One region of the Sporosarcina saromensis genome, then DNA from elsewhere that is predicted to be linked to it. Evidence: riboswitches for the same ligand, from Rfam matches in the RefSeq annotation. Region 1 holds a riboswitch; the other holds the start of a gene.

Region 1 (4,764 bases):
ACATCGGCGCACTACCAATTGCGACAACCGTTCCAATCGCAACGCCCGTTAACCGAATGGACGTAAAAAAGCAGTATTGGAAAATCGCCATCGCCAATGCAGCTGAAAGTGTCGCTTTCCATGGCCAATTGTGAAATTGAATCTTGCGCAAGATTAGCATGACAATCAGTAGCGTAAACCCACCTACAGCGAGTCTCGACGCACCGACCGCTAAAGGGTGAACCGTTTGTGGCATGAATGTCTGAGCGGTGCCAGTCGTCCCCCATAGCATCGCGCCAAGCAGGACTGTTATGTAAGCAATGCGTTGCGACAAAGAAATCCCCTCCCCTGTTAAATTGAATATAGCATGTTTTCAGGGGAAATGAACCTGTTTTCCATATTATTCATGTCGTTCTTTACGTATTGTAGCTGAGACGATCAAGCAGTCGCTGTTATCCATTGAATACGGCGAGTTATCGATCGAATTCACAATTTATTCGATTGGATAAGGGAAGTTATCGATCAAGTTCACAAAGTTATCGCCATTTCATGACCTTTTTACTAGGACACTCCTGCCCATAAACCTCAATAATGGCAAAGGCATTTTGTGCGCATCATTCAAACGCTCCGCAACTCATCTACTCCCGCGAAAACGACACCATTAAACACTATTTTCTTGTCGCGCTACATGCACTTGACCAACTAAAGGTTTTTCCGCGCAGCGGATGCTTCTAGTCATTTGAGTTCACAATTTATTCGATTGAATACGAGAAGTTATCGATCAAGTTCACAAAGTTATCGCCAAAAAGGGACCTTTCACCTAGCGAAAGAAGGTCTAGCAACTATAAATCCTTTCAACATCCCCCATTACATTCAACGGTTATTGATAACTTAACTGCCAAGCTATGATTCGATGGAAATTTCACGCGTATGTCTAGGGCCACTTACATCATCTATACATGTTCACATACAATGTATCTGCATTTAATTCCCCCCATTGAACTCCCCAAAGTCCTTCACCTGTTCAACCCCATAAATCGTTCATGAATTGTTTACATTGTTGCTGAATCATCCCCTGCTTCCTTATGGTAAGCTGTATGAAAGGAGTTGCAGCACAATGGAACAAACTTCAACAGCTCGTACATTACTAATAGAAGCAACGCAGTTTATTACACAATGTTATGCTGAACTGGGGCAATCGGATGAAGACCGACTCGATCGTTTAGCGGAAATTAAACATGAAATCGATGTAACGGGGACCTATACGCACAAACCGTTTGAATTGGAACACGGTGCGAAAATGGCTTGGCGCAATAGTAATCGCTGCATCGGACGGTTGCTTTGGCACACATTACATATTGTTGATGCGCGTGATGTGGTTTCAGCAGAAGATGCATTTGAAAAACTAGTCGACCACATTGCATATGCAACAAATGATGGGCAAATCCGCTCCACTATTACCATTTTCCCTCCACGCAAAAACGGGACAGATCCACTTCGGATTTGGAACCATCAACTGCTTCGGTACGCCGGTTACAAAGATGGAGAGCAACTTATTGGCGATTCCGCTTCTCTTGACCTGACAGAGGTATGTGAAAATCTCGGGTGGCGCGGGGAGAAAACACCATTCGATTTACTTCCTCTTGTCATTCAAGCAGACGGAGAAAAAGCGCAATGGTTTTCCATCCCTGAGGAAATTGTAAAAGAAGTACCGATTATCCATCCTGAAATCGAAGGGTTTGCGGCGCTAAATTTGAAATGGTATGCGGTTCCGATCATCTCAAACATGCGGTTAGAAATTGGGGGCATTGATTACCCAATGGCACCGTTTAACGGTTGGTATATGGGGACAGAGATCGGGGCAAGAAACTTGGCGGATACCGACCGCTACAATATGTTGCCACGTATCGCCGACTTAATGGGACTAGATACGAAGCTGAACCGTTCACTGTGGATCGACAAAGCATTGGTGGAGTTAAATATAGCCGTATTGCACTCTTATCAACAAGCTGGTGTAACGATCATCGACCACCATACAGCTGCAAAGCAATTCAAGCGCTTTGAAGAAAACGAACGAAAAAGTGGACGGGCCGTTACCGGAAACTGGGCATGGCTCATTCCCCCTTTGTCACCGGCCGCCACCCATATTTACCATCAACCTTATTCTAATGAAAAGCAATCACCTAATTATTTTTATCAGCCGGATCCTAAGCCTTTCAGTTAGCAATCTGCCACAGGTGTACTCGTTTACTTCACGAGAAATAAAGAATTCATCCATCTATCCCCTGTTGTTTGGACGGGTATAATATGCTACACTGGCATGTAGGCTTTATGCCTCGTGGTTCGTAACCATCCCACGATAAAAAACTAAGGAGAAATGAATATGAACGTAAAAACTCTTGCGACGAGCGGCATTATTGCTGCGTTGTATGTGGCTGTGACGTTTTTGATTGCCCCTTTTGGCTTCACGAACATCCAGTTCCGTTTGTCAGAGATGTTCAACCATCTCGTCGTTTTCAATAAAAAATACATCATTGGGATTGTACTCGGTGTGTTTGTCGCGAACTTATTGTTTTCTGAACTTGGACCGATTGATTTGGTATTCGGGGTCGGACAATCTGTTATCGCGCTATCGATTACAATCTTTTCAGCGAAGTTCATCAGTGGACTTTATAAAAGGATGTTATTTAACACCTTGGTGTTCACAGTAACGATGTTTCTCATCGCCTGGGAATTAAACATTGTGTTAGAACTTCCATTTTTACTTACATGGCTTTTCGTTGCAGTTGGGGAATTTGTCGTCATGATGGTCGGCATTCCAGTAATGATTGCGTTAAATAAACGAATCAATCTCGAAAAGTTGATTTGAAGAAGAGGCGGATTTCCGTCTCTTTTTTTATGAAAGAAAGGAGCAATCTCCATGTATATGACAATTGAAGAAACGGCAGATTACTTAGGCATGCCCGTCAGCCAAGTGCAGAAGTATGTTTTGGAAGGGCGTATCAAGGGTATTCACAATGGCAATGAATTTTTAGTGAACCAAGCGCAATTTGAATTGTATTTTAAACAGCTAGAAACAGTCAAACGCCAAATCGCGGAGTATTTAAGTGAACAAATCCCTCCAGACCGAGATATTAAAGACGAAGATTAACGCGAAAAAACCTAGTACCATCGACTCAATTTTTTCATCATTTCCTTCACCTACCCTTCTTGAATAATTACTACCAATTCCGTGTATAACTATTGATGCCATGTTGTTTCATTCGCATGATAAAAAAATAAAATAAAACAATTCCATATCCATTCATACACGGAACGCTTTTGCTTTCCTTCAATAGGATTGGTATAGTTTATAGTCGTTTATAAAAACGCAATTGCATAGGGGGAAACATGAGAAAAATCTCAAATGTATTTTACATCACAATCGGTCTTATTATTTTGGCCGTCGGTTACGGGGTGCTTGCATCAGAAAGCTTTGAAACCGTTACTTCAACAATTAAGAACTTTGTAGCAGCTTCATTCGGCTGGTATTACATGATGATTATGTCTGTATTATTGGCACTTAGTCTCTTTTTGATTTTTAGTCCGTTCGGAAAAATCCGTTTGGGCAAAAACACAGATCGTCCTGAATTTTCAACCGTGACGTGGATTGCAATGCTATTTTCTGCCGGGATGGGGATTGGCCTCGTATTTTACGGAGCTGCAGAACCTTTATCACACTATGCAATCAATCCAGCGACGAAGGAACCGAACACAGATGCAGCATTCAAGGAAGCATTGCGTGAATCGTTCTTTCACTGGGGCTTACACGTATGGGCCATGTACGGTATTGTCGCATTGGCACTTGCCTATTTCCAATTTCGAAAAGGCGAACCGGGGTTAGTTTCAGCAACATTGAAGCCGATATTCGGTAAAAAGATGGAAGGCTCTTGGGGTACACTTGTGGATGTACTTGCCGTTTTTGCAACTGCTTTTGGCGTTGCGACAACGCTCGGCTTCGGTGCTGTTCAAATTAACGCAGGACTGAACTATTTGTTTGGATTCGAAATGGGGATCACTTCGCAATTCATCATTATTGCAGTCGTCACTGTATTATTCATCATGTCGGCTTGGACTGGAATTAGTAAAGGAATTAAATACTTGTCCAACACAAATCTTGTTCTAGCAATTGCATTGCTTGTATTTGTGGTCGTTTTAGGACCGACACTACTCATTTTCAACATGTTTACGGATTCCGTCGGTGGTTACTTGACCGATCTCGTGCAAATGAGTTTTCGAACCGCTCCTTTGAATGAAGGCAATCGTGAATGGCTGGATATGTGGACAATTTTCTATTGGGCATGGTGGATTTCGTGGGCTCCATTCGTCAGTATGTTCATCGCCCGGGTATCAAAAGGACGTACAATCCGTGAATTCATGATTGGTGTATTATTGGCTCCGACTTTATTATGTATGATTTGGTTCTCTTCTTTTGGTACGACAGCCATTACTGCACAAAAAGAAGGGATAGCAGACTTATCAAAGTCGTCCATTGAACTTGTTGTATTTGATATGTTTGGTACGATGCCATGGTCCTTCTTCATTTCGTTAATTGCCATCTTGCTCATTGCTTCCTTTTTCGTTACGTCCGCTGACTCAGCGACATTCGTATTAGGTATGCAATCGACATATGGCTCTTTGACACCACCGAATAGTGTAAAAATCATTTGGGGCGTCATCCAATCTTCCATTGCATTGATTTTGCTCTCTGTCAATGGATTGACCGCGTTGCAAAACACAATCATT
Region 2 (4,764 bases), 1.2 Mb from region 1:
TCGAGTCCCAATCGTTTATTCAACAAATCAACAAGATGGATATTCCGATGATTGCCATTGATGAAGCGCACTGTATTTCACAATGGGGGCATGATTTCAGACCGAGCTACCGAATGATGCATACGGTCATCAATTCGTTTGTGAAGAAACCAGTAGTCCTCGCTTTGACTGCAACTGCAACACCTGCAGTGCGGGATGATATCTGTCACCAATTGAACATCGATCCCGAATTTACTGTGATGACAGGTTTTGAAAGAAGTAATTTGACGTTTTCCGTCGTGAAGGGACAAGACCGGGACAAGTTTGTGAAGGCGTATGTAAAGAAAAATGAAGGCGAAGCAGGCATTATTTATGCGGCTACGCGCAAAGCGGTTGACCAAGTATATACGATGCTCGAGCGGACCGGAATTGCAGTTGCTAGGTATCATGCTGGTTTATCGGATGTTGTTCGTCAATCTGAACAAGATCGTTTTCTTATGGATGAAGCGACTGTCATGGTAGCGACAAATGCATTTGGCATGGGCATCGATAAAAGTAATATACGTTATGTAATTCATTACCAGATGCCGAAAAATATGGAGAGCTATTATCAAGAAGCGGGTCGTGCGGGAAGGGATGGACTTGATAGTCACTGTACCTTATTATTTTCGTCGCAAGATGTCATTACGCAACGGTTCCTTATTGATCAATCACAAGATGTCAATCGGATACCTGGTGAGTTGGAAAAATTACAATCGATGATCGACTATTGTCATACCGAATCTTGTCTACAAAAATTCATCATCTCCTATTTTGGTGAAAGTGACCTACAAGATTGCAACCGTTGTGCAAATTGCACGGATACGCGGGAACGGGCTGATGTAACTGTTGACGTTCAAAAAGTGTTATCTTGCGTTATTCGGATGGGGCAACGTTTTGGTAAGACGATGATCGCCCAAGTGTTGACCGGTTCAAGAAATAAGAAAGTTGTCGAATTCGGATTTGATAAACTGACGACATATGGCATTATGAAAGGCCGCAACGCGAAGGAAGTGTCCGATTTTATTGAGTTTATTATCTCGGAAAATTATCTAGGTGTTGAAAATGGTCAATTCCCGATTATTTATGTGACGGAATTAGGCAAAGATGTGCTGACTGGGAAAACTAAAGTCTATCGGAAAGCGACAGTTGAAACAAAACAGATTACGCAAGACGACCCGTTATTTGACCAATTACGCGCACTTCGATTGAAAATTGCGCAAGAAGCAAGTGTTCCGCCTTTCGTCGTCTTCTCTGATAAATCATTACGGGATATGGCTGCTAAAATGCCAATGACCGACGAAGCGTTTTTGGAAGTCAATGGTGTAGGTGATGCAAAGCTTGAGCGGTATGGAGAAGCGTTTATGGAAGAAATCAAAGCTTTTTCAAAGCAGATGGTGTAAGAATTTTAGACAAAAGGAAAACCGCGTGCGCGTCTCAAATGAGTCGCCGGTACGCGGTTTTTTACGTTCGAATTATTGTTGAGGTGAAACAATTGGTTGGACGTTTCGCTCTTTCTTTCTGCAGAGTGCAACCAATACATACACAATGGGTGTGTCGATAATTGCGATTGAAAACTTAAAGATATATTGGCTCGCAATCATGCCAAGTAATATAGAGGTAGGCATTGTTCCTGCAAATGCGATTGTAATGAATAACGTCGTATCGACGAATTGACTCACCATCGTAGAGGCATTGTTACGTACCCATAATTGTTTAGAGCCGTGTTTTTGTTTCAGCTTATCAAAGATTGTTACATCTAAGTTTTGGCTCACGAGATAGGCAACTAAACTGGCAATAGTCACACGGAAACCTGCGTTAAAGATCGTTTCAAAAGCAGCTTGGTTTTCATAAAAAGGAGCAGCAGGCAAGTGGATGGCAATCCAAATGAATCCTATTGCCAAAAGTTGTGCAATAAACCCGGTTTGAACAGTTTTTCGGGCAGCCTCTTTCCCATAAGCTTCAGTTAGTACATCCAAAATTGGATACGTACAGACATAAATGACGGCTGCTGCAGGAATAACGATCCAACTGCCAACGCTGATCAATTTCACTGCTACAATGTTCGATAAAATTAATAAACCTACAAATATTCCACTTAAATAATAGCGCATCTTTCATTACTCCTCATCGATTATCGATTTTCTCAGGGTACAGATCATGGTTCATCAAACGATGCTCCGCCATCTGTTCGTATTTCGTTCCCGGTTTACCATAATTGCAGTAAGGGTCGATTGAAAGACCACCCCGAGGCGTAAATTTCCCCCAAACTTCAATATAGCGCGGCGCCAATAAATGAATTAAATCATTCATGATGATGTTGACACAGTCTTCATGGAAATCCCCGTGATTCCGGAAACTGAACAAATACAGTTTCAAAGCTTTACTTTCGACCAATTTCTCATCTGGAATGTAACTGATGTACATCGTTGCAAAGTCGGGCTGTCCCGTCATCGGACAAAGGGAAGTGAATTCAGGGCAATTGAATTTCACGAAGTAATCACGCGTTGTATGCATGTTGTCAACGGCTTCTAAAATGGATGGATTGTATTCATAAGCATAGGTCGTTCGTTGGTTACCTAATAGTGTTAAGTCTTGTAGTGTGTTTTCATCTCTTCCAGTCAATACAAAAACCTCCCTGAAGTTATGTTGTCAGGGAGGGGCCATAGAAATGGAAAAATAAAAGCCATGTCAAATGGACATGGCGTAGTTTCCGGCATCCATAGTTTTTTATAGAGGGTCGCTATGAACCTCTCCCGAACAGGGTTATTCTTTTCGTCTATGACTTTAACTGGTTTTACCTATTCTGTCAATAGCAAACTTCGTTTCAAACCTAAAATTGTATAAAGTGCAATGAACAAAAGGATGATTCCTGTCACCATGAACCCACCAGTGAACGATAAATCCAAATAGCCAATCAAGCTCGATCCCGCTACGACACCGATGGAAAAAAAGGCATAAAAATAGCCGTATGCTTTTCCGCGGTACTCAGGGGCTGATGAGTCAATTAGCAATGAATTGATAGACGGGAATAGAAAAGCGAAGCCGATGCCATATAACCCCATCGCTAAAAACAGGTGAGTAAGCGCTGATACTTGGCTTAACAAAATCATGCAAATACCCATTAGTGAAATCCCGAAAGCTAACGTAATCATAGGACGTACCCGATCAAATACACGATTAATCGGTAGAAGGAAAATTAGTATTGCGACAACCCCGAATGTACTGAGCAGCATTCCGGTTGTTTTTGTATCAAAGCCAAGCGCTTCCACTTTTAAAGGGAGGATGAATGCCAGTACCCCTTGTGAAAACATGAGAAAAAATGCACCTGAAAATGCACGGACCATGCCGGGGTGTTTAAATAAGTATTTGACCCGAAATTGTGATGACATTTTTAAGCGATTTTTTCTGACATACGTATAGGAACGCAACAGAAAGAAGGCTGCGAATGCTAAAATAAACATGATGAGGCCATTCATTCCCATTATAAAAGGGGTACTTGTTTTGGAAGCGACAATCCCACTATAGGCAGGACCGATGATCGCCGCCATTCCAACGAACGCTCCGGAAATTGCGACACTACGGCCACGTTTTGATTCTTCTGTACGATTTGCAAGAAATGTGAAAGCGGCTGGAACAATAAGCCCTTCCATAAATCCGTGGATGAATCGGATACCAAGCAAAGAATATGGTCCCTCAACGACTGTATACAATAAAAGCGACGCTCCTGAGGCGAATAAGCCAATGAGTAAAATCATAAAAGGGCCACGGCGATCTGTCATGAAACCAGAAATGATATTTCCAATTGTATTTGAAAAAGAATACATACCGACAGCTAAACCGGTCAAAAAAGAAGAAGCGCCTAACGATAGAGCGAACGGACTCATAATAGGCAACTGTGAAAATAAATCAAAGAAAGAAAAAAAGACGATTACATAGACAAATGCGCGCATTTTAAATCCTCATTTCAAATAAAGTCCATCATAGTCTACTGTACCATTGATCGTTCAATAGACCAAAGGACAGATTGTGAACAAAAATAATCATAGCATTCTGAACAAGGTAACGATAAAATAATACAATACTTTACGAGAGAGGGATGATGGAAATGAGTTCAAAAATCAACATCGGTATTGTCGGTTATGGAAATTTAGGGAAAGGTGTAGAATCAGCAATCGCTCAAAATGAAGATTTAACACTTCATGCTGTTTTTACAAGAAGGAATCCCTCTACACTAAAGGTGAATAGCGGTGTACCTGTCTATGCATTAGGCGATGTCGAAAAGTTCGTAAATGAGATCGACGTCATGATTTTATGTGGTGGGTCTAAAGATGATCTTCCGGAACAAGGTCCTGCACTTGCTAAACATTTTAATACGGTTGACAGCTTTGACACGCATGCAAAAATTCCGGACTACTTCGAAACAGTAGACGCTACGGCAAAACCGAATGGAAAAACTGCAATCATTTCTGTCGGATGGGATCCTGGCCTATTCTCCATTAACCGGCTTTATGGGGAAGCAATCCTTCCTGAAGGAGCGACGTATACATTCTGGGGCAAAGGGTTAAGCCAAGGTCACTCTGATGCAATCCGTAGAATCGCTGGTGTCAAAGGTGCAGTCCAATATACGATACCGGTTGAAGAGGCTGTTGACAAAGTGAGAAGTGGAAACCAACCGACACTGACGACAAGGGAAAAGCATACACGTGAGTGCTATGTCGTATTGGAAGAAGGTGCAGATGCATC

What was found. Region 1 has a riboswitch for preQ1 ahead of ACVHUV_RS02135 (QueT transporter family protein). Riboswitches for the same ligand answer to the same signal wherever they lie in the genome.
Region 2: it holds a riboswitch for preQ1, as region 1 does, so the genes downstream of both, queF (preQ(1) synthase) here and ACVHUV_RS02135 (QueT transporter family protein) in region 1, are expected to answer to the same signal.

What each region holds. Positions count from the first base shown of each region.
Region 1 covers NZ_CM142738.1:461,694-466,457, forward strand. Annotated here, with positions in the region: gene ACVHUV_RS02125 (DMT family transporter) at 1-313, opposite strand, end outside; gene ACVHUV_RS02130 (nitric oxide synthase oxygenase) at 1,097-2,203, shown strand; PreQ1 riboswitch class I at 2,312-2,356, shown strand; gene ACVHUV_RS02135 (QueT transporter family protein) at 2,363-2,848, shown strand; gene ACVHUV_RS02140 (helix-turn-helix domain-containing protein) at 2,900-3,130, shown strand; gene ACVHUV_RS02145 (glycine betaine uptake BCCT transporter) at 3,370-4,764, shown strand, end outside.
Region 2 covers NZ_CM142738.1:3,079,760-3,084,523, reverse strand. Annotated here, with positions in the region: gene recQ (DNA helicase RecQ) at 1-1,421, shown strand, start outside; gene ACVHUV_RS15795 (queuosine precursor transporter) at 1,494-2,132, opposite strand; gene queF (preQ(1) synthase) at 2,146-2,643, opposite strand; PreQ1 riboswitch class I at 2,735-2,778, opposite strand; gene ACVHUV_RS15785 (MFS transporter) at 2,820-3,971, opposite strand; gene ACVHUV_RS15780 (diaminopimelate dehydrogenase) at 4,127-4,764, shown strand, end outside.